One region of the Streptomyces longhuiensis genome, then DNA from elsewhere that is predicted to be linked to it. Evidence: predicted binding sites of a transcription regulator. Region 1 holds the regulator's gene; each other region holds the start of a gene.
The links. The regulator HrcA, encoded in region 1, represses chaperone genes, less so after heat shock. The targets are predictions, from matches to a motif close to TTNGCACTCNGNNNNNCNGAGTGCNAA.
Positions count from the first base shown of each region.

Region 1 (10,322 bases):
GCCGCCGTGCGGACCTCGCTGCCCGGAAACCCGCTGGCCCCCGCGGCCGCCCGCCGCTTCGTACGGGGCGCTCTCGCCGACTGGGCCGAGCTCGGCCTGACCGCCACGGCCGGCGGCGGCGACCGGCTCACCGACGACGCCGTGGTCGTCCTCAGCGAACTCGTCACGAACGCCGTCGTCCACGCGGGCACCAATGTCGAACTGCTGTGCCGCCTCGAGACCGGCCACCCCGACGACCCGGACGGCGGCTGCGCGCCCGCCGCCCTCGTCATCGAGGTCTCCGACCACCACCCCGCCCGCGCCGTCCGCAGCGACCGCACCGACATGGGCCCCGACACCCCCGAGTGCGGGCGCGGCCTGCGCCTCGTGGCCTCCCTCTCCGACGCCTGGGGCATCACGTACCAGGCCGGTACCAAGACCGTCTGGGCCCGCCTCCCCGTCGACGGCGCCGAGCCGCGGAGCGCTGACCCCTCGGCGTTCCCCGGCGCAAGAACCTTTCAGCACGGGCTGCGCGCCGCCGACACACTGGCTCCCACGCCGCGCCGCTACCCGCACGACCGGGACTGGGTCAACCGTGGCGCGCTCTCCTTCCTCGCCGAGGCCTCCGACCTGCTGGCCGGACAACTCGACGAGGACCAGGTCGCCTCACTCGCCGGACAGATGCTGGTGCCGCGCCTCGCCGACTGGTGCGCCGTCTGGCTCGACGACGAGGACGGCAGGCCGGACCGGGGCGCCGCCGACCGGGCGGGCCGCGGCACCGGCGCCCTCGCCACACCCCGCCTCGCCCGTGTCTGGCACACCAGCGAGAACCGCATGGAGGAGCTCCGCAAGATCCTGGAGAAGGACCCGCCGCAGCCCACCGACGCGGCGCGCAGCGCGGCCGTCCCCGTGCCGTGGCCCTTCGAGTCCCTCGGCGGCGACCCGGCCGGCGCCGCGCTCGCCTACCGCCTCAGCGCGGGCGGCCGCGCGGTCGGCACGCTCCTCATCGGACGGGCCGGCCTGACCCGTTTCCCCGACGAGGTCACCGGCCTCGTCGAGGACTTCGCCCGCCGCGTCGCCCTCGCCGTCAGCGCCGCCCGCCGCTACGCCCGCCAGGCCACCATCAGCCGCATCCTCCAGCGCGGACTGCTGCCCTCCGCCGTCGCCCAGATCCCCGGCATCGAGTCCGCGCTCGTCTACGAGCCGCGCGACGCGGGCGGCCCCGGCGGCGACTTCTACGACGTGTTCCCCGCCGGCGACGGCCGCTGGTGCTTCGCGCTCGGCGACGTCCAGGGCAAGGGCCCGGAGGCGGCCGTCGTCATCGGCCTCGCCCGGCCCTGGCTGCGGCTGCTCGCCCGTGAGGGGTACCAGGTCGCCGAGGTCCTCGACCGTCTCAACCGGCTCCTCCTCGACGACGCCACGGAGGCGGCCGACGCCGCGGCCCGCGCGCTCGCCGCCGCGGGCGGCCAGGGCCTCACGCCCGAAGGCGCGCCCCGCTTCCTTTCCCTGCTCTACGGGGAGCTGGTGCCCACCGAGGACGGGATGCGCTGCACCCTGGCCTCCGCCGGACACCCGCTGCCGCTCCTGCTGCGGCCCGACGGCCCGGTCGTGTCCGCCGCCGAGCCCCAGGTGCTCCTCGGCGTCGTCGACGACCCCGGCTACACCAGCGAGAGCCTCGTGCTCCACGACGGCGACACCCTCCTGTGCGTCACGGACGGGGTGACGGAGCGCCGGGACGGGCACCGCCAGTTCGACGACGGCGACGGCCTCTCGCACGCCCTCGCCGGCTGCACGGGCCTCACCGCACCCCTGCTCGCCGAGCGGATCAGACGGCTGGTCCACGAGTTCTCCGAGAGTCCGCCCGACGACGACCTCGCCCTCCTGGTCCTCCAGGCCCGCTGAGCCCCGGAGCAGCGACCGGCGGGACAACCTCACGGCTGCGGGACAATGGGTCCATGCCTTCCGCACTCCCCGACGGTGAGCCCGTCCCCGACGACGGCGCGCTGCCCGCCTCCGCCCTGGCCGGGGCGGCGGACCGGCCCCTCGGGTTCTATCTGCACGTCCCGTACTGCGCCACGCGCTGCGGCTACTGCGACTTCAACACGTACACCGCGACCGAGCTGCGCGGCTCCGGCGGTGTGCTCGCCTCCCGCGACAACTACGCGGACACCCTCGTCGACGAGGTGCGCCTCGCCCGCAAGGTCCTCGGAGACGACCCGCGCCAGGTGCGCACCGTCTTCGTCGGCGGCGGCACCCCGACGCTCCTCGCGGCAGACGACCTCGTACGGATGCTCGGGGCGATCCGCGACGAGTTCGGGCTCGCGCCCGACGCCGAGGTGACGACGGAGGCCAACCCCGAGTCCGTCGGCCCCGCCTACCTGGAGACCCTCCGCGAAGGCGGCTTCAACCGGATCTCCTTCGGCATGCAGAGCGCCAAGCAGCACGTCCTGAAGATCCTCGACCGCACCCACACCCCCGGCCGCCCCGAGGCCTGTGTCGCCGAGGCGCGCGCCGCGGGCTTCGACCACGTCAACCTCGACCTGATCTACGGCACCCCCGGCGAGAGCGACGACGACTGGCGGGCCTCGCTGGAGGCGGCCATCGGCGCCGGGCCCGACCATGTGTCGGCGTACGCGCTGATCGTCGAGGAGGGCACCCAGCTCGCCCGGCGCATCCGCCGAGGCGAGGTCCCGATGACGGACGACGACGTCCACGCGGACCGCTACCTGATCGCGGACGAGGTCCTCGGCGGGGCGGGCTTCGACTGGTACGAGGTGTCGAACTGGGCCACCACCGACGCCGGGCGCTGCCTGCACAACGAGCTGTACTGGCGCGGGGCCGACTGGTGGGGCGCGGGCCCCGGCGCGCACAGCCACGTCGGCGGGGTGCGCTGGTGGAACGTGAAGCACCCGGGCGCCTACGCCGGGCGCCTCGCGGAGGGGCGCTCGCCCGGCGCGGGGCGCGAGCTCCTGTCGGACGAGGACCGGCGCGTCGAGCGCATCCTGCTGGAGCTGCGCCTCCTCGAGGGCTGCCCCCTGTCGCTCCTGAAGCCGGCGGGCCGTGCCGCCGCCGGCCGGGCCCTGTCCGACGGCCTGCTCGAAGCGGCCCCGTACGAGTCCGGGCGCGCCGTCCTCACCCTGCGCGGCCGCCTCCTCGCCGACGCGGTCGTCCGCGACCTCGTCGACTGAGGGGCCCCAACGCTCATGGGACGGGGCCCCGACGCTCCTGGGACGGGCTCCCGGCAGTTCCAGGGCAAGGCCCCGACGCTCCTGGGACGGGCTCCCGGCAGTTCCAGGGCAAGGCCCCGACGCTCCTGGGACGGGCTCCAACTCTCCTAGGAGAGGTCCGCGGGCAGTGTCACGAAATCGATCAACTCCTCGACCCTGCCCAGGAGTTCGGGCTCCAGGTCGCGGTAGCTGTGCACCCGCGACAGGATGTGCTGCCAGGCTGCGCCGGTGTTCTCCGGCCAGCCGAGCGCCCGGCACACGCCCGTCTTCCAGTCCTGGCCGCGCGGCACCAGGGGCCACGCCCGGATGCCCACGGCCGACGGCTTCACGGCCTCCCACACGTCGATGTAGGGGTGGCCGACGACCAGCGCGTGCTCGCCGGTGACCTGCGCCGCGATGCGTGACTCCTTCGAGCCGGGCACCAGATGGTCGACGAGGACGCCGAGCCGGGCGTCGGGCCCCGGGGCGAACCGGGCGACGATCGCGGGCAGGTCGTCGACGCCCTCCAGGTACTCCACGACCACGCCCTCGATGCGCAGGTCGTCGCCCCAGACCCGCTCCACCAGTTCCGCGTCGTGCCGGCCCTCCACATAGATGCGCCCGGCCCGCGCGACCCGCGCCCGTGCCCCGGGCACCGCGACCGACCCGGAGGCCGTGCGCGTGGGACGCGCGGGCGCGGCGGACCCGGGACGTACGAGGGTGACGACCCGGCCCTCGAGCAGGAAGCCGCGCGGGTCCATGGGGAACACCCGGTGCTTGCCGAAGCGGTCCTCCAGGGTCACCGTCGGGCCCTGGGCCGTCTTCTCGCAGCGGACGACGGCCCCGCAGAACCCGGTCGTGACCTCCTCGACCACGAGATCCACGTCCGCCGCCACCTCGGGCGCGGCCTGCTGCTTCTTCCACGGCGGGGTGAAGTCGGGGGAGTACTGGCGCATTCTGCAGACGATAGGAAGTGCGAACGGCCGTGCGGTTACGACACGCCGAAACGCGCCGCCAGCTCGGCACGCTGCGCACGGACAAACTCCGCATTCACCGCGGCTCCGTGCCCGGGGACGTACACGGCGTCTTCACCACCCAGTTCCAGCAGCCGGTCCAGGGCGGCCGGCCAGCGGCTCGGCACCGCGTCACTGCCCGCCTGCGGCTCGCCCGACTCCTCGACCAGATCGCCGCAGAAGACGACCTCGGGCGTGCCCGGCACCAGGACCGCCAGGTCGTGCCCGCTGTGTGCCGGGCCCACGTTCGCGAGCAGCACCTGGAGCCCGCCGCCCAGATCGAGCGTCCACTCCCCGCACACCCGGTGGGGCGGCACGACGAGCACGTCAGCGGCCTCGGCCGCCTCCTCGCGCGGCACGCCGTGCGCCATCGCGGAGGCCCGCAGCTCGTCGCGGCCCCGCGTGAACACCGTGTCGATGCCCGCGGCGCCGTACACCTCGACACCGGCGAACGCCGCAGTGCCGAGAACATGGTCGAAATGGGGGTGCGTCAGCGCGATATGCGTCACGCGCGCGTGCGGGCCGATGAGGCGCCGGGTGTCCGCCCGCAACACCGCACCCTCACGAAGTGACGAACCCGTGTCGACGAGCAACGCCGCCCCGTCGCCCACCACAAGGCCCGTCGTGCAGTCCCAGCCCGGCAGCCGGACCCGCCCCGCCCGAGCGGACAGCTCCTCCCAGCCCACCGCATTCCAGTCCAGGTCGTCCATGGGTCCGACGCTAGCGCCCTTGCCGGGCCCGTACCCACCGGCCGTACACTGACCCGGAGGCCATTGGCACTCGGCCGCACCGAGTGCCAGCCGCGGACGACACAGCTGGAGGTGCGCGCGAATGCTCAGTGAACGCAGGCTCGAAGTGCTGCGCGCCATCGTCCAGGACTACGTGGGGACCGAGGAGCCGGTCGGCTCCAAGGCGCTCACCGAGCGGCACAGCCTCGGCGTCTCACCGGCGACGGTGCGCAACGACATGGCGGCGCTCGAGGAGGAGGGCTTCATCGCCCAGCCCCACACGAGCGCCGGGCGGATCCCGACCGACAAGGGCTACCGCCTGTTCGTGGACAAGCTGACGGCGGTCAAGCCGATGACGGGGCCCGAGCGCCGCGCCATCCAGAACTTCCTCGACGGCGCCGTCGACCTCGACGACGTCGTCGGCCGGACCGTGCGGCTGCTCGCGCAGCTGACGCGGCAGGTCGCCGTGGTGCAGTACCCGTCCCTGACGCGGTCCACCGTGCGCCACGTGGAACTGCTCTCGCTCGCCGCGGCCCGCGTGATGCTCGTGCTGATCACGGACACGGGGCGGGTCGAGCAGCGGATGATCGACTGCCCGGCGCCGTTCGGCGAGACCTCTCTCGCCGATCTGCGGGCCCGGCTCAACAGCAGGGTCGCGGGACGCCGCTTCGCGGACGTGCCGCAGCTGGTGCAGGACCTGCCGGAGTCCTTCGACGCGGAGGACCGCGGCACGGTCTCGACGGTGCTCTCCACTTTGCTGGAGACACTCGTCGAGGAGACCGAGGAGCGGCTGATGATCGGCGGAACCGCCAATCTCACCCGCTTCGGACATGACTTTCCCCTCACCATCCGGCCCGTTCTCGAGGCCCTTGAGGAGCAGGTCGTGCTCCTCAAACTCCTTGGTGAGGTAAACGATTCGGGCATGGCCGTACGGATCGGTCATGAGAACGCCCATGAGGGACTCAGCTCTACCTCCGTGGTCTCGGTCGGCTACGGTTCGGGCAGCGAGGCAGTCGCCAAGCTCGGCGTGGTCGGACCGACCCGCATGGACTATCCGGGAACGATGGGAGCAGTACGCGCAGTGGCACGTTACGTCGGACAGATCCTGGCGGAGTCGTAAGTGGCCACGGACTACTACGCCGTACTCGGCGTGCGCCGCGACGCCTCCCAGGACGAGATCAAGAAGGCCTTCCGCAGGCTGGCCCGTGAACTTCACCCGGACGTGAATCCGGACCCGAAGACACAGGAGCGGTTCAAGGAGATCAACGCCGCCTACGAGGTGTTGTCGGACCCGCAGAAGAAGCAGGTCTACGACCTCGGCGGCGACCCCCTCTCGCAGGCGGGCGGAGGCGGAGCCGGCGGCTTCGGCGCCGGTGGCTTCGGGAACTTCTCCGACATCATGGACGCGTTCTTCGGAACGGCGTCCCAGCGTGGTCCCCGGTCGCGCACGCGCCGCGGCCAGGACGCCATGATCCGGCTCGAGATCGAGCTGGACGAGGCCGCCTTCGGGACCACCAAGGACATCCAGGTCGACACGGCCATCGTCTGTACGACCTGCAGCGGCGAGGGTGCCGCGCCGGGTACGTCCGCGCAGACCTGTGACATGTGCCGCGGTCGCGGCGAGGTGTCCCAGGTCACGCGGTCCTTCCTGGGCCAGGTCATGACCTCGCGGCCGTGCCCGCAGTGCCAGGGCTTCGGCACGGTCGTGCCGACGCCGTGCCCGGAGTGCGCCGGTGACGGCCGCATCCGCTCGCGGCGCACGCTCACCGTGAAGATCCCGGCCGGTGTCGACAACGGCACGCGGATCCAGCTCGCGGGCGAGGGCGAGGTCGGCCCCGGCGGCGGCCCCGCCGGTGACCTGTACGTCGAGATCCACGAGCTGCCGCACCCCGTCTTCCAGCGGCGCGGCGACGATCTGCACTGCACCGTCACCATCCCGATGACGGCGGCGGCGCTCGGCACCAAGGTGCCGCTGGAGACGCTCGACGGCCTCGAGGAGATCGACATCCGGCCGGGCACGCAGTCCGGTCAGTCGGTCCCGCTGCACGGGCGCGGCATCACGCACCTGCGCGGCGGCGGTCGCGGCGACCTCATCGTGCATGTCGAGGTCCTGACGCCGACGAAGCTGGACGCCGAGCAGGAGCGGGTGCTGCGTGAGCTGTCGAAGCTGCGCGGCGAGGAACGTCCCACGGGGCAGTTCCAGCCCGGTCAGCAGGGTCTGTTCTCGCGGCTCAAGGACGCGTTCAACGGCCGGTAGGCGGATTCGGACTTGTACGGGGGACGTGGCACGATGCGGTCATGTCCCCCACGCTGACCGATCTCTGTCACTATCCGATCGTGCAGGCACCCATGGCGGGCGGTGCCTCCTGTCCGCAGCTCGCCGCCGCCGTGTCGGAGGCCGGCGGGCTCGGGTTCCTCGCCGCCGGGTACAAAACCGCCGACGGGATGTACCAGGAGATCAAGCAGGTACGGGGGCTGACCAACCAGCCGTTCGGCGTGAATCTCTTCATGCCGCAGCCCGAGTACGCGGACCCCGCGGCGGTCGCGGTCTACGGCAGCCAGCTCGCCGGTGAGGCAGCCTGGTACGAGACGCAGCTCGGCGACCCGGACGGCGGCCGCGACGACGGCTTCGACGCGAAGCTCGCGATCCTCCTCGACGACCCGGTACCGGTCGTCACCTTCACGTTCGGCTGCCCGAGCCGCGACGTCCTCGACTCCCTCGCCCGCGTCGGCACCCTCACCGCCGTCACCGTGACCACCCCGGAGGAGGCGCAGGCCGCCCAGTGGGCCGGCGCCGACGCGGTGTGCGTCCAGGGCATCGAGGCGGGCGGCCACCAGGGCACCCACCGGGACAACCCGGAGGCCGACGGCTCCGGCATCGGGCTCATCGCCCTGATCGCGCAGGTCCGTGAGGCCGTGCAGATCCCGATCATCGCCGCCGGCGGCCTCATGCGCGGCGGGCAGCTCGCCGCCGTGCTCGCCGCGGGCGCCGACGCCGGACAGTTCGGCACGGCCTTCCTGGTCTGTCCCGAGTCCGGCGCCAACCTGCTGCACAAGCAGGCCATGACCAACCCGCTGTTCGTGCGGACCGAGCTGACCCGGGCGTTCTCCGGGCGCCCGGCGCGCGGCCTGGTGAACCGGTTCATGCGCGAGCACGGCCCGTACGCGCCCGCCGCCTACCCGCAGATCCACCACATGACGTCGACGCTGCGCAAGGCCGCCGCCAAGGCGGGGGACCCGCAGGGGATGGCGCTGTGGGCGGGACAGGGCCACCGGCTCGCCCGTGAGCTGCCCGCCGGCCAGCTCGTCGAGGTGCTCGCGGCCGAACTCGCCGACGCGAAGGACGTGTTGGGCGCGGGGGGTGCCGCATGACGGCGCCGGTGTTCGTCGTCGACGAGGTGCCGTCCGCCAAAACGTTCGTGCTCGACGGGGCCGAGGGGCGGCACGCGGTCTCCGTGAAGCGGCTGCGGGCCGGTGAGGACGTCGTCCTGACCGACGGGCGCGGACGCTGGACCGAGGCGGTCGTGGAGGCCGCCGAGGGCAAGGACCGGCTCGTCGTCACGGCGGGCCCCGTCCAGGAGGAGCCCGCGCAGGCGCCCAGGATCACCGTCGTCCAGGCCCTGCCCAAGGGCGACCGGGGCGAACTCGCCGTCGAGACCATGACGGAGACCGGTGTCGACGCGATCGTGCCGTGGCAGGCCGCCCGCTGCATCACGCAGTGGAAGGGCGACCGCGGCGCCAAGGCGCTCGGCAAGTGGCGGGCCACCGCGCGCGAGGCGGGCAAGCAGTCCCGCCGGGTGCGCTTCCCGCACGTCGCGGACGCCGCGACGACCAAGCAGGTGGCGGCGCTTCTCGCCGGGGCGGACTTCGCGGCCGTCCTGCACGAGGACCGCGACTGCGACAGCGGCGCCCTCGCCACCGCCGAGCTGCCCACGGCCGGGGACATCGTCCTCGTGGTCGGCCCGGAGGGCGGCGTCTCGCCCGACGAGCTCGCCGCGTTCGCCGAGGCGGGCGCGCGTCCGTACCGGCTCGGGCGTAGCGTTCTGCGTACGTCGACCGCGGGGACCGCCGCGACGGCGCTGCTCCTCGGCCGCACCGGCCGCTGGTCCTGATCAGACCCCCAGGGGGACGCGTGGAACTCGCCCAGGTCAGACTTCTCGTCACCGACTTCCGTGCCTGTTACCACTTCTACGCGGACGTGCTCGGCCTCAAGCCGCAGTCGGGCGCGCAGGACGGCCCGTACGAGAAGTTCAGCCCCGCGGCGGGCTCCGCCGGCATCGCGCTGGAGGACCGGGCGCTGATGGCGCGGATCATCGGTGAGCTGACGGGCGCCCCGGACGGGTACCGCTCCCTCGTCGTGCTGCGGGTCGACGATCTGGACGAGTACTGCGAACAGATCGTCGCGCGCGGCGCCGAGATCCTCCAGGGGCCCGCGCCGATGACCGACCGGATGCGCGTCGCACACCTCAAGGACCCCGAGGGCAACATCGTGGAGCTCCAGGAGTGGCTGCTGATGCGCGGCTGATCGCCCAGCGGTCCGGGGCAAGTGACCAAACCCCCTGACCTGGCCGTGCGCGCGTGCCTAGGGTGATCGAGTGACACGGACAGCGCACTCTGGATATCTCCGGTTCCCGCATCTGCACGGCGAGTTGGCCGCCTTCACCGCCGAGGACGACGTCTGGGTCGCCCCTCTCGACGGTGGGCGCGCCTGGCGCGTCAGCGCCGACAACGTCCCCGTCAGCCATCCCCGGATCTCGCCCGACGGCACCACCGTCGCCTGGACGTCCACCCGCGACGGCGCCCCCGAGGTGCACATCGCCCCGGTCGACGGCGGACCCTCGAAACGCCTTACGTACTGGGGCAGTTCGAGGACGACGGTGCGCGGCTGGACCCCCGACGGGCAGGTCCTCGCGCTCAGCACCCAGGGCCAGGCGTCCCTGCGCCGCAGCTGGGCGAGGGCCGTGCCCCTCGACGGCGGACCCGCCACCACGCTCCCGTACGGGCCCGTGGGCGACGTCGTGACCGGGCCCGGCGGGCAGGTCGTCCTGCTGTCCGCGCCGATGGGCCGCGAGGCCGCCTGGTGGAAGCGCTACCGGGGCGGCACCGCGGGGAAGCTGTGGATCGACCGGGCGGGCGACGGCGAGTTCGTCCGCCTCCACGAGGAGCTCGACGGGAACATCGAGTACCCGATGTGGGTGGGAGACCGCGTCGCCTTCCTGTCCGACCACGAAGGCGTCGGCGCCCTGTACTCGTCCCTCGCCGACGGCAGTTCACTGCGCCGGCACACGCCGCTCGACGGCTTCTACGCCCGGCACGCGGCGAGCGACGGCGACCGCGTCGTGTACGTGTCGGCCGGAGAGCTGTGGATCGTGGACACCCTCGACGGCGCGGAGGAC
Region 1 covers NZ_CP085173.1:3,589,776-3,600,097, reverse strand. Annotated here, with positions in the region: gene LGI35_RS16750 (SpoIIE family protein phosphatase) at 1-1,881, shown strand, start outside; gene hemW (radical SAM family heme chaperone HemW) at 1,935-3,167, shown strand; gene LGI35_RS16740 (DUF3097 domain-containing protein) at 3,314-4,141, opposite strand; gene LGI35_RS16735 (MBL fold metallo-hydrolase) at 4,177-4,908, opposite strand; gene hrcA (heat-inducible transcriptional repressor HrcA) at 5,030-6,046, shown strand; gene dnaJ (molecular chaperone DnaJ) at 6,047-7,183, shown strand; gene LGI35_RS16720 (nitronate monooxygenase) at 7,225-8,298, shown strand; gene LGI35_RS16715 (16S rRNA (uracil(1498)-N(3))-methyltransferase) at 8,295-9,038, shown strand; gene LGI35_RS16710 (VOC family protein) at 9,059-9,451, shown strand; gene LGI35_RS16705 (S41 family peptidase) at 9,522-10,322, shown strand, end outside.

Region 2 (10,322 bases), 1.0 Mb from region 1:
AGTGCAGATTGAGGACCGGGCGCGCCACCAGCTCCGTGACCCGGCCCCCCTGGCCCGCGGCGGACCCGAGCGGGCGGTCGTACATCGCCTTCACGAAGTCCACGCCGGGATCCGTGAGCAGCGGGCCCACGATCCCCGAGACGAAGTCCGCGGAGAACTCCTTCAGATCCGCGTCGACGAAACAGACGATGTCGCCGCCCGTCACGAGCAGCGAGCGCCACAGCACCTCGCCCTTGCCGGGCACGGCCGGGATCCTCGGCAGGATCGTGTCCCGGTGCACGACGCGCGCCCCGGCGGCCCGCGCGACCTCGGCCGTACGGTCCGTCGAGCCCGAGTCGATCACCACCAGCTCGTCGACCAGCGGCACCCGCTCCGTCATCAGGGCGCGACGGATCTCGGCGACGATCTCGCCGACCGTCTCCTCCTCGTTCAGCGCGGGCAGCACCACGCTCACCGAGGTGCCCGAGGCGCGCTTGGCGGCGATCAGCTGAGGGAGCGGACGGTCCGACACCGACCAGGAACGCCTGCTCAGCCAGCGCTCTACTTCTTCCAGCACGGTGCGCGGCTCCTCACTGTCTGAACTGTCTGATCACGAACTGTGATCCATCTCGCGGTTCGGACGACTATCTCAAGCGTCCAGGCCTTCGGTTACAGTCTTGAACAACGCCGGTGACCATCGCATGTCGGGGTCGCCGCCGCGCTTGAGTGATCAAGTGCCAGCTCAACAACCGAATAGCGCTCATCCAGAGGGACAGAGGGATACGGCCCGTTGAAGTCCCGGCAACCCTCCCGCCGACCTTGTCGAGGTCCAGGTGGGGAAGGTGCCAATTCCGTCTCGTGGCGAGATGCGCCGCGAGGAAGATGAGGAGAAAGGGCCTCGCCATCATGGCTGCGCAGACTGTCGCCACCACCACTTCCGTTGATCTCGGACCCGCATCGGCGCTTTCCTGCCGCGAGTGCGGCACCAGCTTCCCGCTCGGACCGATCTTCGCCTGTGCCGAGTGTTTCGGGCCGCTCGAAGTCTCCTACGACCTGCCGGTCGGCGACCCCGAGTCGCTGCGCAAGGAGATCGAGGCCGGACCCGCCAACATCTGGCGCTACGCCCCTCTCCTGCCCGTCCCGGCCGACGTCGCCGAGAAGCCGAACCTGAACCCCGGCTGGACCAAGCTCGTCAAGGCCGACAACCTCGCCCGTGAACTCGGCGTCGAGCAGGGCAAGCTGTTCGTCAAGGACGACTCCGGCAACCCCACGCACTCCTTCAAGGACCGCGTCGTCGCCCAGGCCATCGAGGCCGCCCGCGCCTTCGGCTTCACCACCCTGTCCTGCTCCTCCACCGGCAACCTCGCCGGCGCCGTCGGCGCCGCCGCGGCCCGCGCCGGCTTCCGCTCCTGCGTGTTCATCCCGCACGACCTGGAGCAGGGCAAGGTCGTCATGGCCGCGGTCTACGGCGGCGAACTCGTCGGCATCGAGGGCAACTACGACGACGTCAACCGCTTCTGCTCCGAGCTCATCGGCGACCCGCTCGGCGAGGGCTGGGGCTTCGTCAACGTCAACCTGCGTCCGTACTACGGCGAGGGCTCCAAGACGCTCGCGTACGAGATCTGCGAGCAGCTCGGCTGGCGCCTCCCGGACCAGCTGGTCATCCCGATCGCGTCCGGCTCCCAGTTCACGAAGATCGACAAGGGCCTCCAGGAGCTGATCAAGCTCGGCCTCGTCGAGGACAAGCCGTACAAGCTCTTCGGCGCCCAGGCCGAGGGCTGCTCGCCGGTGTCCGTCGCCTACAAGGGCGGCCACGACGTCGTGCGGCCGCAGAAGCCGAACACGATCGCCAAGTCCCTGGCCATCGGCAACCCGGCCGACGGGCCGTACGTCCTCGACATCGCCCGCCGCACCGGCGGCGCCGTGGAGGACGTCAACGACGAGCAGGTCGTCGAGGCGATCAAGCTCCTGGCGCAGACCGAGGGCATCTTCGCGGAGACCGCGGGCGGTGTGACGGTCGGCGTGACGAAGAAGCTGATCGAGGCCGGCCTGATCGACCCGACGCTCACCACCGTCGTCCTCAACACCGGTGACGGCCTCAAGACCCTCGACGCGGTCGCCGAGACGTCCCAGGCGACCGCCACCATCCGCCCGAGCCTGGACGCGTTCCGCGACGCGGGCCTCGCCCACTGAAGACCCGCGCACTCCCGCGACACCCGCACGGAAAGGCTGCAGCCCCCATGAGCGTCAACGTCCGCATCCCCACCATCCTGCGCACCTACACCGGCGGCAAGGCCGAGGTCGCCGCCGAGGGCGCGACCCTCTCCGAGGTCATCGCCGACCTGGAGAAGAACCACACGGGCATCGCGGCCCGCGTCCTGGACGACCAGGGCAAGCTGCGCCGCTTCGTGAACGTGTACGTGAACGACGACGACGTGCGCTTCGAGCAGGGCCTGGAGACGGCGACGCCGGCAGGCGCGGGCGTCTCGATCATCCCGGCCGTCGCCGGAGGCTGACCGTCGGGCACCGTGCCGGCGGCTGATCGCCCGGCCTTGCAAGGCCACACAGAGTCACCTGAATTGCCCCCTCCGCGAGAGAAGCGGAGGGGGCAATTCTGCATGGTTGAGCGCGGTAGAGTTGGGAAGCGAGCTTCGCGCCTGTGCCGAGCGCATATATGAAGTCGGCCGCCGCCCGACAAGAAGCAGCCAAAGTGCCCCGCCCTTATCGGGTGTTCGTGGCATTTGTCGGGCCCGAGTTGCCCCGGAATCCAATGACTCCGCCGCTTATTACCGCTCTGCCGTGCCCAGAATTCTCGTCCGATTGACCTGTTGCAGACGGCAGTTGGGCAGATACATTCAGCCGCGGTCGACGCGTTCCGGCGCACACCTCCAACCAATGGGGCGTGAGGTCTGACCCGGGTCCGCGAAGTGCGGGCCTGTGCAAGGGCCAGTAATAGGGGAGTTAGTCATGGCTCAGGGCACCGTCAAGTGGTTCAACGCGGAGAAGGGGTACGGCTTCATCGCGGTCGACGGTGGTGCGGATGTATTCGTCCACTACAGCGCCATCCAGATGGACGGATACCGCACCCTTGAAGAGGGTCAGCGAGTCGAATTCGAGATCTCGCAGGGCCAGAAGGGTCCGCAGGCGGACATGGTCAAGCTCGCCGTCTGATCTCGGCGCGATCGGCCACCGACACACTCACGCCGAGAGGCCCGTACCCCGCGAGGGGTGCGGGCCTCTCGTGCGTGTGCGGGCGGCTCGCGTGGGCCGCCCGCGGGGACCGCGCGTCTGCCGGAGGCGCTTGCACTCTCCTAGGTCGAGTGCTAATCATTGCGTTAGCACTCTGAAGGTGAGAGTGACAGAACTTGGATCGGGTCGGTGAGGCTCGCAGGCCGGGTGGGGCAAGGAACCACACGGCACGCAGGCCGTCCGTCGCGGGCACCAGCACGGTCCGTTTGCGTTTCCACCCCGTCCGGGAGGACCACTTCACATGGCCAAGATCATCGCGTTCGACGAGGAGGCACGGCGCGGCCTCGAGCGCGGCATGAACCAGCTCGCCGACGCCGTCAAGGTGACCCTGGGCCCCAAGGGTCGCAACGTCGTCCTCGAGAAGAAGTGGGGCGCCCCCACGATCACCAACGATGGTGTGTCCATCGCCAAGGAGATCGAGCTCGAGGACCCGTACGAGAAGATCGGCGCCGAGCTGGTCAAGGAGGTCGCGAAGAAGACGGACGACGTCGCCGGTGACGGCACGACGACCGCGACCGTCCTCGCCCAGGCGCTCGTCAAGGAAGGCCTGCGCAACGTCGCGGCCGGCGCCAACCCGATGGCCCTCAAGCGCGGCATCGAGAAGGCCGTCGAGGCCGTCTCCGCCGCCCTGCTCGAGCAGGCCAAGGATGTCGAGACCAAGGAGCAGATCGCTTCCACGGCCTCCATCTCCGCCGCCGACACCCAGATCGGCGAGCTCATCGCCGAGGCGATGGACAAGGTCGGCAAGGAAGGCGTCATCACCGTCGAGGAGTCGCAGACCTTCGGTCTCGAGCTTGAGCTCACCGAGGGCATGCGCTTCGACAAGGGCTACATCTCGGCGTACTTCGCCACCGACATGGAGCGTATGGAGGCGTCGCTCGACGACCCGTACATCCTCATCGTCAACTCCAAGATCGGCAACGTGAAGGACCTCCTTCCGCTGCTCGAGAAGGTCATGCAGTCCGGCAAGCCGCTGCTGATCATCGCCGAGGACGTCGAGGGCGAGGCCCTTTCGACCCTGGTCGTCAACAAGATCCGTGGCACCTTCAAGTCCGTCGCCGTCAAGGCCCCGGGCTTCGGTGACCGCCGCAAGGCCATGCTCGGCGACATCGCCATCCTCACCGGTGGCACCGTCATCTCCGAGGAGGTCGGCCTCAAGCTGGAGAACGCCGGTCTCGACCTGCTCGGCCGCGCCCGCAAGGTCGTCATCACCAAGGACGAGACGACGATCGTCGACGGCGCCGGTGACAGCGACCAGGTCCAGGGCCGCGTCAACCAGATCCGTGCCGAGATCGAGAACTCGGACAGCGACTACGACCGCGAGAAGCTGCAGGAGCGCCTGGCGAAGCTCGCCGGCGGTGTTGCGGTCATCAAGGCCGGTGCCGCGACCGAGGTCGAGCTCAAGGAGCGCAAGCACCGCATCGAGGACGCCGTTCGCAACGCGAAGGCGGCCGTCGAGGAGGGCATCGTCGCCGGTGGTGGCGTGGCCCTGCTGCAGGCCTCCGCGGTCTTCGAGAAGCTCGAGCTCGACGGTGACGAGGCGACCGGCGCCAACGCCGTGAAGCTCGCGCTGGAGGCCCCGCTCAAGCAGATCGCCGTCAACGGTGGTCTCGAGGGTGGCGTCGTCGTGGAGAAGGTCCGCAACCTTCCCATCGGCCACGGCCTGAACGCCGCGACCGGCGAGTACGTCGACATGATCGCCGAGGGCATCCTCGACCCGGCGAAGGTCACGCGTTCCGCGCTGCAGAACGCCGCGTCCATCGCCGCGCTGTTCCTCACCACCGAGGCCGTCATCGCCGACAAGCCGGAGAAGGCCGCCGCCGGCGGCGCTCCGGGCGGCATGCCGGGCGGTGACATGGACTTCTGATCCTGACGGATCGGTAAGTACATCTCTGTCGGCCCCCGGGACCACTTGGTCCCGGGGGCCGACGGCGTGTTGTCAGACCGCCTGCTCCTCGTAGGTGCGCCACGCGTCGCGCCCCGCCTGGGCGGCGGTCTGCGCCTGGTGGAGGGTCCGGGCGGCGAGCTCGCCGGGCGGCACCTCCCAGCCGCTGGTCCAGGTACGGCCCGCGCGGACCAGCTCATAGACCAGCAGGCCGACACCCGCCGCGGAGACCAGCATCCCGGCGCCGGTCAGCACGGCGCCGGCGGTCAGCCTCCCCTGGTCGGGACGGAACTCGGTCCAGGAAATCTTCGAGAACGTGCTCTCAGCCATACCTTCAGAATGCGCGACGGCTCGCGCGGGCGCATGTGGAGCGCCGGACGCCGTCAAGGCGCCCCGGTGGTCCCTCCGGGGCAGTTCCCGTCGTCGACGGTGAAGTCCACGGTGTCGTAGCCCATCGCCTTCGGCCGCTGCACCGCGTGGACGTGCAGACAGAAGGCGGTATCGGTGCCGCGGGCCTCGACCGAGAAGTCGGCGTCCTCGGTGCCGCCGTACCAGATCGTGGATTCGGGCGGGTCGGAGGCGAGGGTGACGGTGAGGGCGTCTTCCGGGCCCTTCCCGTGCCGCGCGATGTCCTGCGTCAGGATGTCCGCGTACAGGCCGGTGTCGGTGCCCGGGCCGGTCTTCTCCCGCGACAGCTGCGTCGTCGCGCCCGTCACCGCGGTCCGCAGGTCGTCACCGTCCCAGCCGCCCCGGAAGAGATCCGGGTGGTACAGCACGTAGAGCGCACCCGCCGCGAACAGCAGCGAGCCGACGATGAGGACGCGTCCGACGGGGTTGCGCGCGTTGTAGACGTAGCGGTTCGTGCCCCAGTTGCTCCGGACGAAGACGCGGTCGTCGTCCGGGTGTTCGCGGTCGTGGCTCATGAGGCCATTCTGATACGGCAGTTGAGGCCGGTTCATCCCCGTGGGTCGAAGGGCGGGTTGAGACCCGCCTCCCGCTTCCTTGAAGGGAGCGCTCGGGGCCGGCGACTTGAGCTCCGAATGAGCTTGTGGCCCGAATCTGCCAAACCCCGCCGAGCTCCGCCGCAGATGGCTGGTGGACCGGGGCCCGGCCCTGGCTGACCCCGCCCCCGACAGGGAGATCGGCAGATCCGGGCCAATCAGCCTCGCTTCCGGGGCAATCTCGCGCCACTGCCGGGGCGGGCGGGCGGACACGCCCTAGCGATCTCCCTTGAGATCCGTGATGAACGCGGACCAGGCCTCCGCCCGGAGCACGAGCTTCGGGCCGTCGGGGTTCTTGGAGTCGCGGACGGGGGCGAGGCCGGGGTGGTCGTGGGTGACTTCGAGGCACTCTCCGCCGCTGCCGCCGCTGTAGCTGGACTTGTGCCAGGTGGCCGTGGTCAGGTCAGGATCCTGGGGCGTGATCTTCATGCGCATAATCCTCCGCCACTGATGCGATCAGGGCTAGAGATTGCCTCGGCGTGAGGGCATTGGCCCTGAGTAGATCGTAGGACAGTTGATGGCGAGCCACCGTGGCGGGATCGTCCATCAACTGGCCTGTTCCGGAGGCGTCGACGAAAGACAGCGGGGGCGCGTCTTTGAAGTACATGACCTTGAGTGGCCCGTCCAGGGATGCATGTGCCCCCGCTGAGAACGGCACCACTTGGATGATTACCCGCCGCCTGCTCGCCAGTGTCGCGACGTGTCGCAGAGCCTCAGCCATCACCGCCGGTCCGCCGACCTCTCGCCGCAGAACCGCCTCGTCAAGGACTTCCCACAACAACGGCTTTGTTGGATTGTCGAGGAGGTGGGTCCGTTCCATCCGGGCAGCCACCAGTTTGTCGATCGCCTCTTCCGGAGCCGTGGGCTGGTAGGCCAGGAAGACCGCGCGGGCGTAAGCCGGTGTTTGCAGCAGGCCAGGGATCAGCAGCGACTCGTACTGTCTGATCTCGATCGCGACGGCCTCCGCCTCGGCTGCCTCCGCGAAGTGCTCGGGGTGCTTCGACTCGTTCGCCTTCACCCCGTGCCGGACGAAGAACCCCGCTGTCCCCAGCGCCTCGTCCAGCCGTTCCGCCATGTCCGGCAGGATCCTGCGCGTACCCGCCTCCATCTGGCCGACGTACGAACCGCTCACGAACAGCAGCTCGCCCAGAGCCTGTTGAGTGAGGCCGGCCCGCTCTCTCGCGTGGCGGAGTTCCTCGCCGACCATGACGCGGCGGGAGGCGGGGTCGAGGTCCTTCGGTCCGGTCACGTGCATCGACTCCCAGAGCAGCAAAGGGTTTGTTGGGCCGGTGGCTCTGGAAAGCGTAGGACCGGTCCCGTCACGCTGGGTGGTGAAAGCGGAACTTGGCGTGAAGGAGCGGGTGATGGTGGTGCGGGACGCGGAGCGGCTGCGGGTGGTCGAGGAGACCGTCGCGCAACTGCGGGCCGAACTCGGTGTGCTGGGCGTGCTGCTGCCGTCCCTGCGGGTCGACCCCGTGTCGGCGGCGGGGGAGGTCGGTTATCCGCTGGTGGACCTGGGGTGCGTGAATCTCGATACGGCGATGCGGCTGGCCGCCGTACTGCACGACAGGCGTGGCGCGTGAACATCGGCGCGTACGTGATCGACGTACGGGACGGACGCGTCGGGCAGGTCATGGGGCGTGAGGGCGGTTACGTGCAGTTGCGGCCGCCCGGCGGCGGGCGCGAGTGGGACTGTCCGCCGGAGGCGGTGGAGCCGGCGCCCGTCGCGGAGGAGCTGCGGGCGCGGGTGCGGGTGGTGAACCGGGAGGGGCGACTGCCCTGATCAGTTACGCGCCTCTTCGGGCGCGGGGAAGAGGCTGTGCAGCGCTTCCTGCTGGGCGGCGCCGACGAACTGGGCGATGGCGTCGGTGACCGTGGCGGCCAGGGCGGCCGAGGCCTGTCGCAGGAGGGTGCGGGCCTTGTCGGTGAGGGCGACCTCGACGCCGCGCCTGTCGCCGCAGGCCGAGGCGCGGGTGACGAGTCCGGCGCGCTGGAGCAGGGCCACCTGGTAGGTGAGGCGGGTCTTGGGGCGGCCGAGCAGGTCGGCTATGCGGGTCATGCGGACGCCGCCTTCCGTGGACTCGCCCTTCTCCTCCGCGAGCAGGCACAGGATGAGGAACTCGTCGTGGGAGACGCCGAGTTGCTCCTTGACGACGGTGCGCAGCCGCTGTTCCACGCCTCCGGTGGCCGCGAGCAGCAGCATCCACGCGCGCAGTTCGGGCGGCAGCAGGCCGGCGCCCGCGCTCGGACAGCCGGACGGGCTCTCGTCGGGTTCTGCCGCGTCGTCGCTCATGGGGCCCGAGTTTACCGGTTGTCCAAATTTGCCCTACCGGTTGTGCAAATTTGGATCAGTGGCTACCGTGAGGTGCACGAGTAATCCAAATTTGGATTATCGGAGCTCGGTGACCCGTGCTCAGTGATCAGCAATCGGGAGAAGTCATGACCGTCGCCGTGGAAACGGGGCAGTGGCAGCTCGACGCCGACGCCTCCACCATCGCGCTCAAGCACCGCACCATGTGGGGGCTCGTCACCGTCAAGGGCGCCTTCGGTGTCGTCGGCGGGGGCGGTGAGGTCCGGCCGGACGGGACCGTCACCGGGGCCGTGACCCTGGACGTCGCCTCGCTCGACACCAAGAACGCCAAGCGCGACACCCATCTGCGCTCGGCGGACTTCTTCGACGTCGAGAAGCACCCCGAGATCACCTTCGAGGTGCGGGGTGTCGAGACCGGCGCGGACGCCGCGGCGCGGGTGGACGGTCGGCTGACCGTGCGCGGTGTCAGCAGGCCGGTGTCCGTGCCGGTGCGGCTGACCCGGGAGGGCGCGGACGCGGTCACACTGGCGGCCGAATTCACCGTGGACCGGACGGAGTTCGACATGGGGTGGAACCAGCTGGGGATGCTGCGCGGGCTGACCGCCGTCGCCGGGTCGCTCCGCTTCACGCGAGTGCCGGGCGGCGTCCAGGAGAGCTGAGAGCCGGGGCCCGTGCGGGCCCCGGCTCTCAGGGGGAGCGAGTGGCCGGTCAGACCTTCGCGGGTTCCCTCGGTTCCGTCGTGCCCGCGGGGGCCGGGGACTCGCCCGCGGCGGCCTGGGTGTCCACGTTCAGGTCCACCAGCATCTGCTTGCTGAACCCGAAGAAGTACGTCGCCACGAAGCCCACGATGTAGCCGACCAGCAGGCCGGCGCCGTAGATCGCGACCGTCGTGCCGAGGCCCTTGTTGCCGTCGAGGAGGGGGAACAGGGCCCAGCCCGAGGGGCCGATCGCCGTGGAGCCGACCTTGTCGCCGATCATCGAGAAGAAGCCGACGAACGCGCCGCCCGCCGCGCCGCCCACGCACGCCGTGACGAAGGGGCGGCCGAGCGGGAGCGAGACGCCGTAGATCAGGGGTTCGCCGACGCCCAGGAAGCCTGCGGGGAGGGCGGACTTGATCGTCGTACGGATCGACTTGTTGTGCTTGAGGCGCTTGAACACCGCGATCGCACAGCCGACCTGGCCCGCGCCCGCCATCGCCAGGACGGGCAGCAGGACGGTGTAGCCCTGCTGCTCGATGAGCGTGGTGTGGATGGGGATGAGGGCCTGGTGCAGGCCCAGCATGACCAGGGGGAGGAACAGGCCGCCGAGGACCAGGCCCGCGAAGGCGCCCGTGTTGTCGAGGAGCCAGTTCGCCGCGGTGCCGATGCCCGTGGAGATCTCACCCGCCACGAACATCAGGCCGAAGATCGTGACCAGGCCGGAGACCAGGACCGTGAGGGTGGGCGTGACCAGCACGTCCACCGCCTCCGGGACCCACTTCCTGCACCACTTCTCGATGTACGTCGCGAGGACCGCGGCGCCCAGCGCGCCCAGCACGCCGCCCTGGCCGGGCGACAGCTTCTGGCCGAACGCCTCGATGTTCGCGACGCCCGCGTACACGATGATCGCCGCGACCGCGCCGCCCAGGATCGGCGTACCGCCGAACTCCTTCGCCGTGTTGAAGCCGACGAAGACCGCGATCAGCGCCATGAAGCCGGAGGCGATGGCGGCCAGGGCGGGGGTGACGCCCGGCAGCCAGTGCAGGTTGATCAGCAGGCCGTTGATGCCGGCGATGATGCCGCAGCCGATCAGGGCCGGGATCAGCGGCACGAAGATGTTCGCGATCCGGCGCAGGAACAGCTTGAACGGCGTCGCGTTCTTCGCCTTGCGGGACGCCCTCAACTCGGCGCCCTGGGCG
Region 2 covers NZ_CP085173.1:4,627,443-4,637,764, reverse strand. Annotated here, with positions in the region: gene LGI35_RS21455 (glucosyl-3-phosphoglycerate synthase) at 1-556, opposite strand, end outside; SAM riboswitch class I at 737-868, shown strand; gene thrC (threonine synthase) at 886-2,172, shown strand; gene LGI35_RS21445 (MoaD/ThiS family protein) at 2,220-2,495, shown strand; gene LGI35_RS21440 (cold-shock protein) at 2,947-3,150, shown strand; gene groL (chaperonin GroEL) at 3,470-5,095, shown strand; gene LGI35_RS21430 (hypothetical protein) at 5,168-5,443, opposite strand; gene LGI35_RS21425 (hypothetical protein) at 5,497-6,036, opposite strand; gene LGI35_RS21420 (DUF397 domain-containing protein) at 6,331-6,543, opposite strand; gene LGI35_RS21415 (helix-turn-helix domain-containing protein) at 6,518-7,369, opposite strand; gene LGI35_RS21410 (hypothetical protein) at 7,464-7,697, shown strand; gene LGI35_RS21405 (hypothetical protein) at 7,694-7,897, shown strand; gene LGI35_RS21400 (MarR family winged helix-turn-helix transcriptional regulator) at 7,898-8,407, opposite strand; gene LGI35_RS21395 (YceI family protein) at 8,554-9,084, shown strand; gene LGI35_RS21390 (PTS transporter subunit EIIC) at 9,134-10,322, opposite strand, start outside.
Region 2: a site for HrcA is predicted at 3,280-3,306, ahead of groL (chaperonin GroEL). Genes of this name have one in related genera too.

Region 3 (10,322 bases), 2.2 Mb from region 1:
CACCGGCGCCCTCACCGCGCTGGCGAGCCACCAGGAAGGCAACTTCGGCAACAACCCCAGCTGGCAGCCGCTGCGCAAGAACACCACGGGCCGTGTCTGGGGTGCGGACACCTACGGCACCAACATCGCCTCCTCGCGCTGGACGTGGAACACGGTCGGGCAGAGCGAGCCGGGCCTGATGGACGCCAAGGCGGCGGTGCTGATCAACCGCGACAGCCCCTCGTACTCGCTCACGGCGCCCGCCCTCGCGGGCAAGAAGCACGGGCCGGTCCTGATGACGCCGTCGGGCGGCCTGTCGTCCGCGGTGAAGGCGGAGCTCAAGCGGACGCTGAAGCCGGGGGCGTACGTCTATCTCGTCGGCGGCACGTCCATGCTCAGCAGCACCGTGTCCTCGCAGGTGACCGCGCTCGGCTTCACGCCGAAGCGGCTGGCGGGCACCTCCCGCTACTCGACCTCGGTCGCCGTGGCCAAGTCGATCACCAGCGCGCCGAAGTACGTGTTCCTGGCGACGGGGACCGACTACCACTCGGCGCTGGCGGCGTCGGTCGCGGCCGGCGCGGACGGGACGAGCAGCGCGGGCGGCGTCGTGCTCAACGACGGCAACACGCTGACCTCGTCGGTGAAGTCGTACCTCAACAGCCTCGACCCCGACGACACCTTGATCATCCCGGTGGGGACGTCCGCGAAATACGCGCTGACGCACACGAAGTTCTCCAGCTGGCCCTCGACGTACACCTACTACCCCGTCACGGGGACCGGGCACGAGGGCACCGCGGCCGCCCTTGCCAAGCTTTGGTGGAGTGCGCCGAGCCAGGCGGGGCTCGCCTCGGTCGACTCATGGCGCGGCGGTGTGTCCGCGGGCTCCGCGATGAACGTGTTCGGTCCCGTGCTCTGGACCACGCCCGGCTCCCTGTCGAGCGCGACGAGCGGCTATCTGATGCGGGAATCCGCGAGCGTCCAGTTCGCGGTCGGCTTCGGTGGCAGCAGTTCCGTGGCGGCCGGCACGCTGGACGCCTCAGGAGCCGCGATCAGCGCGGGCAGCGGCCAGTACGTCTATCACCCGTACTACAACGGGGTGGAGCCGCAGAGCACGCGGCAGAGCACCTTCCTGGCCCGCACGAACGGCGGTGACGCCACCTCGGTGGAGCGGACCGGCCCGATCGGTGCCGAGCCGAACCTGGAGCCGCTCAGGACCCGGCACCACCAGTAGCCGGCTGCGCGGGCGCCCCCAGCAGCATCGTCGGGGCGCCCGCGACGCGGGTCAGGAAGACCGTCACCGCGTTCGGGCCGTGCCGCTTCGGCAGCGCCTTGCGGCGCAGCTCCTCCGGCTCCACCGCCGACCCCCGCTTCTTCACCGTCAGGATCCCGACCTCGCGCTCCCGCAGCAGCGCCTTCAACTTCTTCACGTTGAAGGGGAGCCGGTCCGTGATCTCGTACGCGGTGGCGTACGGCGTCGCCCGCAGTGTGTCGGACGTGACGTAGGCGATCGTCTCGTCGATCAGCCCGCCCGCCACCTCCTCGGCCACGTCCGCGACCAGGTGGGCGCGGATGACGGCGCCGTCGGGCTCGTACAAGTACCGTCCCACGGGCCGCACTTCGGGGTCGGGGAGGCCGCGGCCGGTGAGCGCGCGCGGCCCGGGGAGCAGCGTCGCCCGCATGCGGCCCGGCTCGGTGCCGAACCAGAGCACGGCCTCCTTCACGTCCCCGCCGTCCGAGATCCACTCGGCGTCGGCCGCGTCGGGGATCGCCTCGTGGGGGATGCCGGGCGCGATCTTCAGCGCCGCGTGCCGGGCCCCGAGCGCCGCGCCGACCGCCCAGGACAGGGGCGGGGAGTACGCCTCCGGGTCGAAGATCCGGCCACCCCCCTTGCCGCCGCCCCGGCGCGCGGGGTCGACGAACACCGCGTCGTACGACTGCGTGTCGACCTCGGTGACATCGGCCTCGCGGACCTCGATCAGCCCGTCGAGGCCCAGGGCCTGAGCGTTCGCGCGGGCGACCTCGCAGGTCAGGGGGTCGCGGTCGACGGCGAGTACGGAGATCCCGGCGCGGGCCAGCGCGATCGCGTCGCCGCCGATGCCGCAGCACAGATCGGCGACGGAGCGCACCCCGAGCGCCTTGAACTCCTGCGCGCGATGGGTGGCGACGCTCGTGCGGGTCGCCTGCTCGACGCCGTTCGCCGTGAAGTACATGCGGCGCGCGTCAGCCTCGCCGAACTTCGCCGCGGCGCGCTGCCGCAGCCGGGCCTGCGCGATGGCGGCCGAGACGAGGTCCGCCGGGTGGTCGCGGCGCAGCCGGGTGGCGACGGCGAGCTCCTCGCCGGGGGTGATGTCCCGTACGTCGTCGAGGAGCGCCTGGCCCTCCGCGGAGAGCAGCGAGCTGAAGGAGGCGAGGTCGTTCACCAGGCCCATTGTGGGCCAGTCGGTGGACGGTGCGCGCCCGGCCGCGGTGTCGGGCCTTGATCAGCGCTGTGAGCTGCGAGGATCCGGCGCCATGCGACTTGTACGACAAAACGACAAAAGAGCCGTTAAAGGGAGGCCGGGTCGGGGGACCCGACACGCCCGTACGCGGGCCGGTCTTGCCGTTCTCGCCGCCTGTGTGGTCGCCTCCGCGTGCGCCGCGCCCGACGGCAGGAAGGCCGTCGAGCCGGCGCCCGGCCAGCAGCCACTCCAAGCGCCGCCCGCCGGCAAACCCGACTCCCGCGAGGGCAAGGCGCGTGCCGCCCAGGCCGCCAGGGTCGCGATGGCCAAGAAGTGGGGCCTGTCGGAGCCGCCGCTCCTCGCGCCGCCCGCGCCCGCCGAGAAGCCCGTGATCAGGGCCCGCAAGGGCTTCGAGGTCGACGGCCAGGAGGACCTGCCGCCCGTCTTCACGACCGTGCCGACCAAGGACAAGGTCGTCTTCCTCACCATCGACGACGGCTCCGAGAAGGACCCGGCGTTCGTGAAGATGATGAGCGACCTGAAGGTCCCGTACACCGCCTTCCTCAGCAACTACCTGGTGAAGGACGACTACGGCTACTTCGGGAAGATGCAGTCCCGCGGCGTCTCGCTGAACAACCACACGCTGACGCACCCGTATCTGCCCGGCCTGTCCTACGAGGGGCAGCTGCGCGAGATCTGCGGCATGCAGAACATCATGGAGCAGCAGTACGGCAAGCGGCCCGTCCTCTTCCGCCCGCCGTACGGCAACTACAACCGGGACACGCTGCGCGCCGCCAAGTCCTGCGGCATCAAGTACGCGCCGATCTGGAACGAAGAGGTGTACGTCGACCACGTCGAGTGGCGCGAGGGGGACCAGGACCTGCACCCCGGCGACATCATCCTGACCCACTTCCGGGGCCGCGAGGAGTGGAAGGGCACCATGCCCGACATGGTCCGCCTGCTCATGAAGTACGTGACCGACAAGGGTTACGCGGTGGCCAGGCTGGAGGACTACCTGTGATGCCCGTGCGGGCACGACGGGCCCCCGCGCGCACCGGGCCCCGGCGGCTCCTCGCCGCCGCCCTGGCCGCCGGTGTTCTCGTACCCGCGCTGCTCACCGGGTGCGCCCAGTCCGTGGACCCGATCGAGCGGCTCAGCAGGAAGGCCGCCGAGAAGGTCCGCCACTCGCACGACGCGGCACCGACGGCCACACCGGCCTTCGGTCCGGGGGGCGGGGCGTGGGGTGCGCGCGGGGCCGGGAAGGCGAGGGAGGATGCGGGGCCGGTGCGCGTCGCGCCTCTTCACGCCCCCGGGCGGCACGGCTCAACTTCGCGTGCCGGCCGCGCCCCTGAGGCCTACCGTCGCTGGGGACTCTCCGCGCCGCTCGCCCCGGCGCCGAGACCCCCGGCGCGCCACGCGGCCGGGGGAGGACCGGGACCGCACGCGCTCCCGCCCGTCGTGGACCACGTCCGCACCAAGGACCGCGTCGTCTTCCTGACCTTCGACGACGGCGTGGACCGCGACCCTCGCTTCGCCGACATGGTCCGCGACCTGCGGCTGCCCGTCAGCGTCTTCCTCACGGACCGCGTCGCGGGCCCCGGCCACGACCACTTCGGCAGGCTGCGGGCCACCGGCGCGGGCGTGCAGAACCAGACCCTGAACCACCACTTCCTGCCCTCGCTCCCGTACGCCGAGCAGCACTCCGAGATCTGTGGCCAGCAGGACCGGCTGAAGAACCGCTTCGGCACCCGCCCCCGCCTCCTCCGCCCGCCCTTCGGCGAGTACGACCAGAACACCCTGCGCGCCGCCGCCACCTGCGGGGTCGACGTCGTGGTCCTGTGGCGCGCCTCGGTGGCGAGCGGCGACCTGCGTGACGTGGACGGGGGCCGGCTGCGTCCCGGCGACATCGTCCGGGCCCAGTTCCGTGACGGCGACGACCCGCACGGGGCGACGCTCACCGGGACGACGGCGCGGCTGCTGCGCCGTATCCAGGCCCAGGGGTTCACGGTGGGGAGGCTCGAGGACTACCTGTGACGGACGGGCCGAAGGGGCCGTGCGGAAGACTCGCCATCAGTGAATTGGCACTCCGCTTGACCGAGTGCTAATCGCAGTCATAGTCTCGGCCCTGGCACTCCCCACTGGAGAGTGCCAATAGCGACGGGCAGGTCCGGCACCCGCGACGACGGATCCACCTGGTCGCCACCTCAGACAGTTAACCCCGTGATCTCCGAAGGGGGAGGTCGGATCGTGACGACCACCAGCTCCAAGGTTGCCATCAAGCCGCTCGAGGACCGCATTGTGGTCCAGCCGCTCGACGCCGAGCAGACCACCGCCTCTGGCCTGGTCATCCCGGACACCGCGAAGGAGAAGCCCCAGGAGGGCGTCGTCCTCGCCGTGGGCCCGGGTCGCTTCGAGAACGGCGAGCGCCTGCCGCTCGACGTGCAGACCGGCGACATCGTGCTGTACAGCAAGTACGGCGGCACCGAGGTGAAGTACAACGGCGAGGAGTACCTCGTCCTCTCGGCTCGCGACGTGCTCGCGATCGTCGAGAAGTAATTCACCCACTGTTTTAGTTCTGCGCCCCTGGCACCCCGCTACTCAGCTGCGACTTCTCTCAGCATGCCGGGCGTCGGGGGCGCAGTTCGTTCGAGAGGACTAACAGCTCCATGGCGAAGATCCTGAAGTTCGACGAGGACGCCCGTCGCGCCCTCGAGCGCGGCGTCAACAAGCTTGCCGACACGGTCAAGGTGACGATCGGCCCCAAGGGCCGCAACGTCGTCATCGACAAGAAGTTCGGCGCTCCCACCATCACCAACGACGGTGTCACGATCGCCCGCGAGGTCGAGATCGACGACCCGTACGAGAACCTCGGCGCCCAGCTGGTGAAGGAGGTGGCGACCAAGACCAACGACATCGCGGGTGACGGCACCACCACCGCCACCGTGCTCGCCCAGGCCCTGGTCAAGGAAGGCCTGCGCAACGTCGCCGCCGGCGCCTCCCCGGCCGCCCTGAAGAAGGGCATCGACGCCGCGGTCAAGGCCGTGTCCGAGGAGCTCCTCGCGACCGCCCGCCCGATCGAGGACAAGGCCGACATCGCCGCAGTCGCCGGTCTGTCCGCCCAGGACTCGCAGGTCGGCGAGCTCATCGCCGAGGCGATGGACAAGGTCGGCAAGGACGGTGTCATCACCGTCGAGGAGTCCAACACCTTCGGTCTGGAGCTGGACTTCACCGAGGGCATGGCGTTCGACAAGGGCTACCTGTCTCCGTACTTCGTGACGGACCAGGAGCGCATGGAGGCCGTGCTCGAGGACCCGTACATCCTGATCAACCAGGGCAAGATCTCCTCCATCCAGGACATGCTGCCGCTGCTCGAGAAGGTCATCCAGGCCGGTGGCTCCAAGCCGCTCCTGATCATCGCCGAGGACGTCGAGGGCGAGGCCCTGTCGACCCTGGTCGTGAACAAGATCCGCGGCACGTTCAACGCCGTCGCCGTCAAGGCGCCCGGCTTCGGTGACCGCCGCAAGGCGATGCTCGGCGACATGGCCACCCTCACCGGTGCCACCGTCATCGCCGAGGAGGTCGGCCTCAAGCTCGACCAGGCCGGTCTGGACGTGCTCGGCACCGCCCGCCGCGTGACCATCACCAAGGACGACACCACGATCGTCGACGGTGGCGGCAACAAGGCCGACGTCGAGGGCCGCGTCAACCAGATCAAGGCCGAGATCGAGAACACGGACTCCGACTGGGACCGCGAGAAGCTCCAGGAGCGCCTCGCGAAGCTCGCCGGCGGCGTGTGCGTGATCAAGGTCGGCGCCGCCACCGAGGTGGAGCTCAAGGAGAAGAAGCACCGTCTGGAGGACGCCATCTCCGCGACCCGCGCCGCGGTCGAGGAGGGCATCGTCTCCGGTGGTGGCTCCGCTCTGGTGCACGCCGTCAAGGTCCTCGAGGGCAACCTCGACAAGACCGGCGACGAGGCCACCGGTGTCGCGGTCGTGCGCCGCGCCGCCGTCGAGCCGCTGCGCTGGATCGCCGAGAACGCCGGCCTCGAGGGCTACGTCATCACCTCGAAGGTCGCCGAGCTCGACAAGGGCCAGGGCTTCAACGCCGCGACCGGCGAGTACGGCGACCTGGTCAAGGCCGGCGTCATCGACCCGGTCAAGGTCACCCGCTCCGCCCTGGAGAACGCCGCGTCCATCGCTTCGCTGCTGCTCACGACCGAGACCCTGGTCGTCGAGAAGCCGGCGGAGGAGGAGCCCGAGGCCGGCGGCCACGGGCACGGCCACTCCCACTAGTGCACTGAGCCACTAGTACGGCCAGTCCGACTGGCGTCTGTTCGTACGAGGCCCGGTTCCGCGTTCTTCGCGGGGCCGGGCCTCGGCGCGTGTGCGGCGCCGGGGCCGGGGCCGAGCGGTCAGGACTCGAGCTGATCGAGCGCGCCGAGCTGGGCCATCAGCCCCAGCCGGTCGTTGTGCCACCAGCCCTCGACGATCTTCCCGTCCTCCTGGAACCGGAAGATGGTCGCGCCGGTCATCGTGACCTGCTTGCCCGTCGCCGGAATCCCCATGAAGTCGCCGTTGTGGTCGCCCTTGAAGGTCCACCGCGTGCACACGCGGTCGCCTTCGGTGATCTGGTCGTCGATGGTGAAGTCGATGTCGAACCCGCGGCGGTACATCTCGATCTCGCGCCGCATCGCGTCGAGACCGATGGTGTCCGTCACGTTGCCGGGGTCGTGGTCGTGGTAGTCCTCCGCGAGCAGGTCGTTGAGCGGCGGCAGTTCACCCTCGGTGGCGACCGTCTCGAAGAACCGACGCGCGTTGCCCGCGTACAACTGCTCGTCCCGCACCACCTCGAGGTCGGTGAAGGTGGGCATCTCGTCGCAGAGGGCGACCATCTCCCGGAAGATCGTGTCGGTCTCCGGAAGGTTCGAGTTCCGCATCGCCTCCTCGTACGACGGGAACTCCACGATCTCGATGAAGTGCGACGCGTCGGACCGGTCCTTGCCGACGACGCTGTGCGTCGCGGTCCGCTTCCCCTTGGTGCGCTCCGCCCATGTGTCCATGAGCTGGTTCATCTCGTCGAATCGGCTGGTCTTGCAGTCGATCAGTTGCACGAACGTCATGACGCCACCTTCCGGCCCCCCTGCGTAAGGTCCGGACAGCTCCATCCTCCCACCGCCGTGTAACGACCCGGCGGGAACCGGAGCGGGAGCGGGGGGACCGGGCGTTGGCGGGACCGGGAGCGCGACCGGGCTTCGGCGGAGCCGAGGCTCCGCCGGACCCGGACCCGGCCCCGCACTCGCCGCGCCTTACTGAGGCCCGTACTTGCGCCCCGTCTTCGCCGTGACACCGCCGAGCAGCCCGCGAGGCGCCAGCTTCACGACACCCATCAGCGTCTTGTACCGCGGATCCGGGATCGACAGCGACTTGCCGCGCGCCAGATCGGCGAGCCCCGCCGCGACCAGCTTGTCGGCGTCGAGCCACATCCACTTGGGGATGTTGTCGGTGCCCATGTCGGCCCGCTGGTGGAACTCCGTACGGACGAAGCCCGGGCAGAGCGCCATGAGCCGCACACCGCTGCCGGCCAGGTCCCGCGCCGCGCCCTGCGTGAACTGCACGACCCACGCCTTCGACGCGCCGTACGTCCCGCGCGGCACGAACGCCGCCACCGACGCCACGTTCACCACGCCGCCCCTGCCGCGCTCACGCATCGGTGCCACCGCTGCGGACGTGAGCCGCAGGACCGCCTCGCAGTGGACCTTCAGCATGGTCAACTCGTCGGCGAGCGGCACCTCCAGGTACTGGCCCTTGTTGCCGAAGCCCGCGTTGTTGATCAGCAGGTCCACCGGACGCTTGCCGTCGGTCAGTCGTGCCTCGACCGCGCCGATGCCCTCGTCGGTGGAGAGGTCCGCCGTGAGCACCTCGGCCTCGATGCCGTGCCGGTCGTGGAGCTCGGTGGCCTGCTCCCGCAGCCGCTTGGTGTCACGCGCCACCAGGACGAGGTCGTGGCCGTCCGCGGCGAGCCGGCGCGCGAACGCGGCACCGATCCCCGAGGTGGATCCCGTAATCAGAGCGGTAGTCATGGGGCAAGGCTAGTGACCGCCGTGGGCATGACCACGCTCGGGAGTCCCCGCGCGTTGACGTTCGTCCACGACCATGAACTGCCCCGTCACACCGCTGTCCTCGTGAGAGAGAGGACGACAGCGGACATGTACGGAGTATCGGGAAGGAGTACCCACGCAGGGCCCTTTGGCTTTCCGGTAGCTCCAACTTGCCTGTACACGAGGGCAATTCGAGTAGTCGCCGAGGCCGTCCCCGACGTGAGGGACGTGGGGCGGACGGGAAGCTCGGCCCCTGTCCCGCTTCAAGCGCGTTCTCCACGTGGCCGGTTCGGTCGTCACCGTCGCGACGCTCGCGACCAGGTGCGCAACCGGCGCGCGCCCAGTTCCCCAACCGCCGCGCGGACCAAGGCCGCCGGCGCCGCGCGCTCAAGCCCGCCACCGCCGCGCGGCCCGGGCCCGCTCCACCCCTACGCCACGCCGCCCGCCGTGTCCCCGTCTCCGTACTTCGCCACGTACGTACGAGCCGCCTCGACTGCCTCGGGGTCGAGTGCGTCCGCCGCGACGAGCAGCCGCGGGAGCAGGTCCCGGTCGGTCGTGACGGCCCGGAACTGGAAGGCGACGGTCACCTCGTGGTCGGGCCGGTGGACGATCTCTATCGTGTCGCCCGCCCGGATCGCGCCCGGCTCGATCACCCGCAGATACGCGCCGGGCGCGGCCCGCGCGGTGAAGCGCTTGACCCACCCCTTCTCGCCGAGGTGGCCCTGGAACGTGCGGCAGGGGATCCGGCCCGAGGCCACCTCGAGGATCAGGTCGGGGCCGACGCGCCAGCGCTCGCCGATCTTCGCGCCCGTCACGTCGACACCCTCGGTGGTGAGGTTCTCGCCGAACGAGCCGTTGCGCAGATCGTGGCCGAGCGTGCCCTCCCACTCGTCGAGGTCCTCGCGGGCGAAGGCGTAGACCGCCTGGTCGTCGCCGCCGTGATGGCGCTTGTCGCACACGGCGTCCCCTTCGACGCCGCCGGCGCCGACCCCCTTGGGCCCGGGCGCCGCCACCCGGACGGGGCCCGGGACCGGTCGCTTGTCGATACCGGTCACGCCCTCGGCCTGGTCGGTGTGCTCACTGGCCTCGGGGCGACCCACGTTCAGAGACAGAAGCTTCATGACGGCACGCTAAGCGACGCGACGCCAAAGCGTCGACGCATTATTTCCCGTTGCATCCAAGGCTCCCTTATGCTTAAGGAATGATCGAGGCCCGTCATCTCCGTGTCCTGCGCGCCGTGGCCGCCACCGGCTCCTTCTCGGCGGCCGCCCGCGAACTCGGCTGCACCCAGCCGGCGGTCAGCCAGCAGATGAAGGCCCTCGAATCCTCCGCGGGCACCCCGCTCCTCATCCGTACGGGTCGCGAGATGCGACTCACTCAGGCGGGTGAAGCTCTGGTGCGACACGCGGCGGGAATCCTGGCCGGGCTGACCGCGGCGGAGGAAGAGGTCGCCGCCATCGCGGGCCTGCGCGCGGGTCGTGTCCGGCTCGTCTCGTTCCCCAGCGGCAGCTCCACGCTCGTCCCCACGGCGCTGGCCGCCCTGCGCGCCGCGCACCCCGGCACCCGCGTCTCCCTGGTGGAGGCGGAGCCGCCGCGCTCGGTCGGGATGCTGCGTGAGGGTGACTGCGATGTGGCCCTGGCCTTCCGTTACGAAGGGGCGCAGGCCGCGGAGGACTGGGACGACCTCGTCGTACGTCCGCTGCTGGCCGACCGGCTCGTCGGACTCGTCCCTGAGGGGCACCGGCTGGCCAAGTCGGACGCGGTCTCCATCGGTGAGCTGGCCGACGAACCCTGGATCGCGGGCTGCC
Region 3 covers NZ_CP085173.1:5,742,937-5,753,258, forward strand. Annotated here, with positions in the region: gene LGI35_RS26680 (cell wall-binding repeat-containing protein) at 1-1,210, shown strand, start outside; gene LGI35_RS26685 (class I SAM-dependent methyltransferase) at 1,188-2,408, opposite strand; gene LGI35_RS26690 (polysaccharide deacetylase family protein) at 2,491-3,438, shown strand; gene LGI35_RS26695 (polysaccharide deacetylase family protein) at 3,438-4,451, shown strand; gene groES (co-chaperone GroES) at 4,665-4,973, shown strand; gene groL (chaperonin GroEL) at 5,084-6,709, shown strand; gene LGI35_RS26710 (ester cyclase) at 6,829-7,536, opposite strand; gene LGI35_RS26715 (SDR family NAD(P)-dependent oxidoreductase) at 7,723-8,496, opposite strand; gene LGI35_RS26720 (MOSC domain-containing protein) at 8,943-9,635, opposite strand; gene LGI35_RS26725 (LysR family transcriptional regulator) at 9,716-10,322, shown strand, end outside.
Region 3: a site for HrcA is predicted at 4,496-4,522, ahead of groES (co-chaperone GroES). Genes of this name have one in related genera too.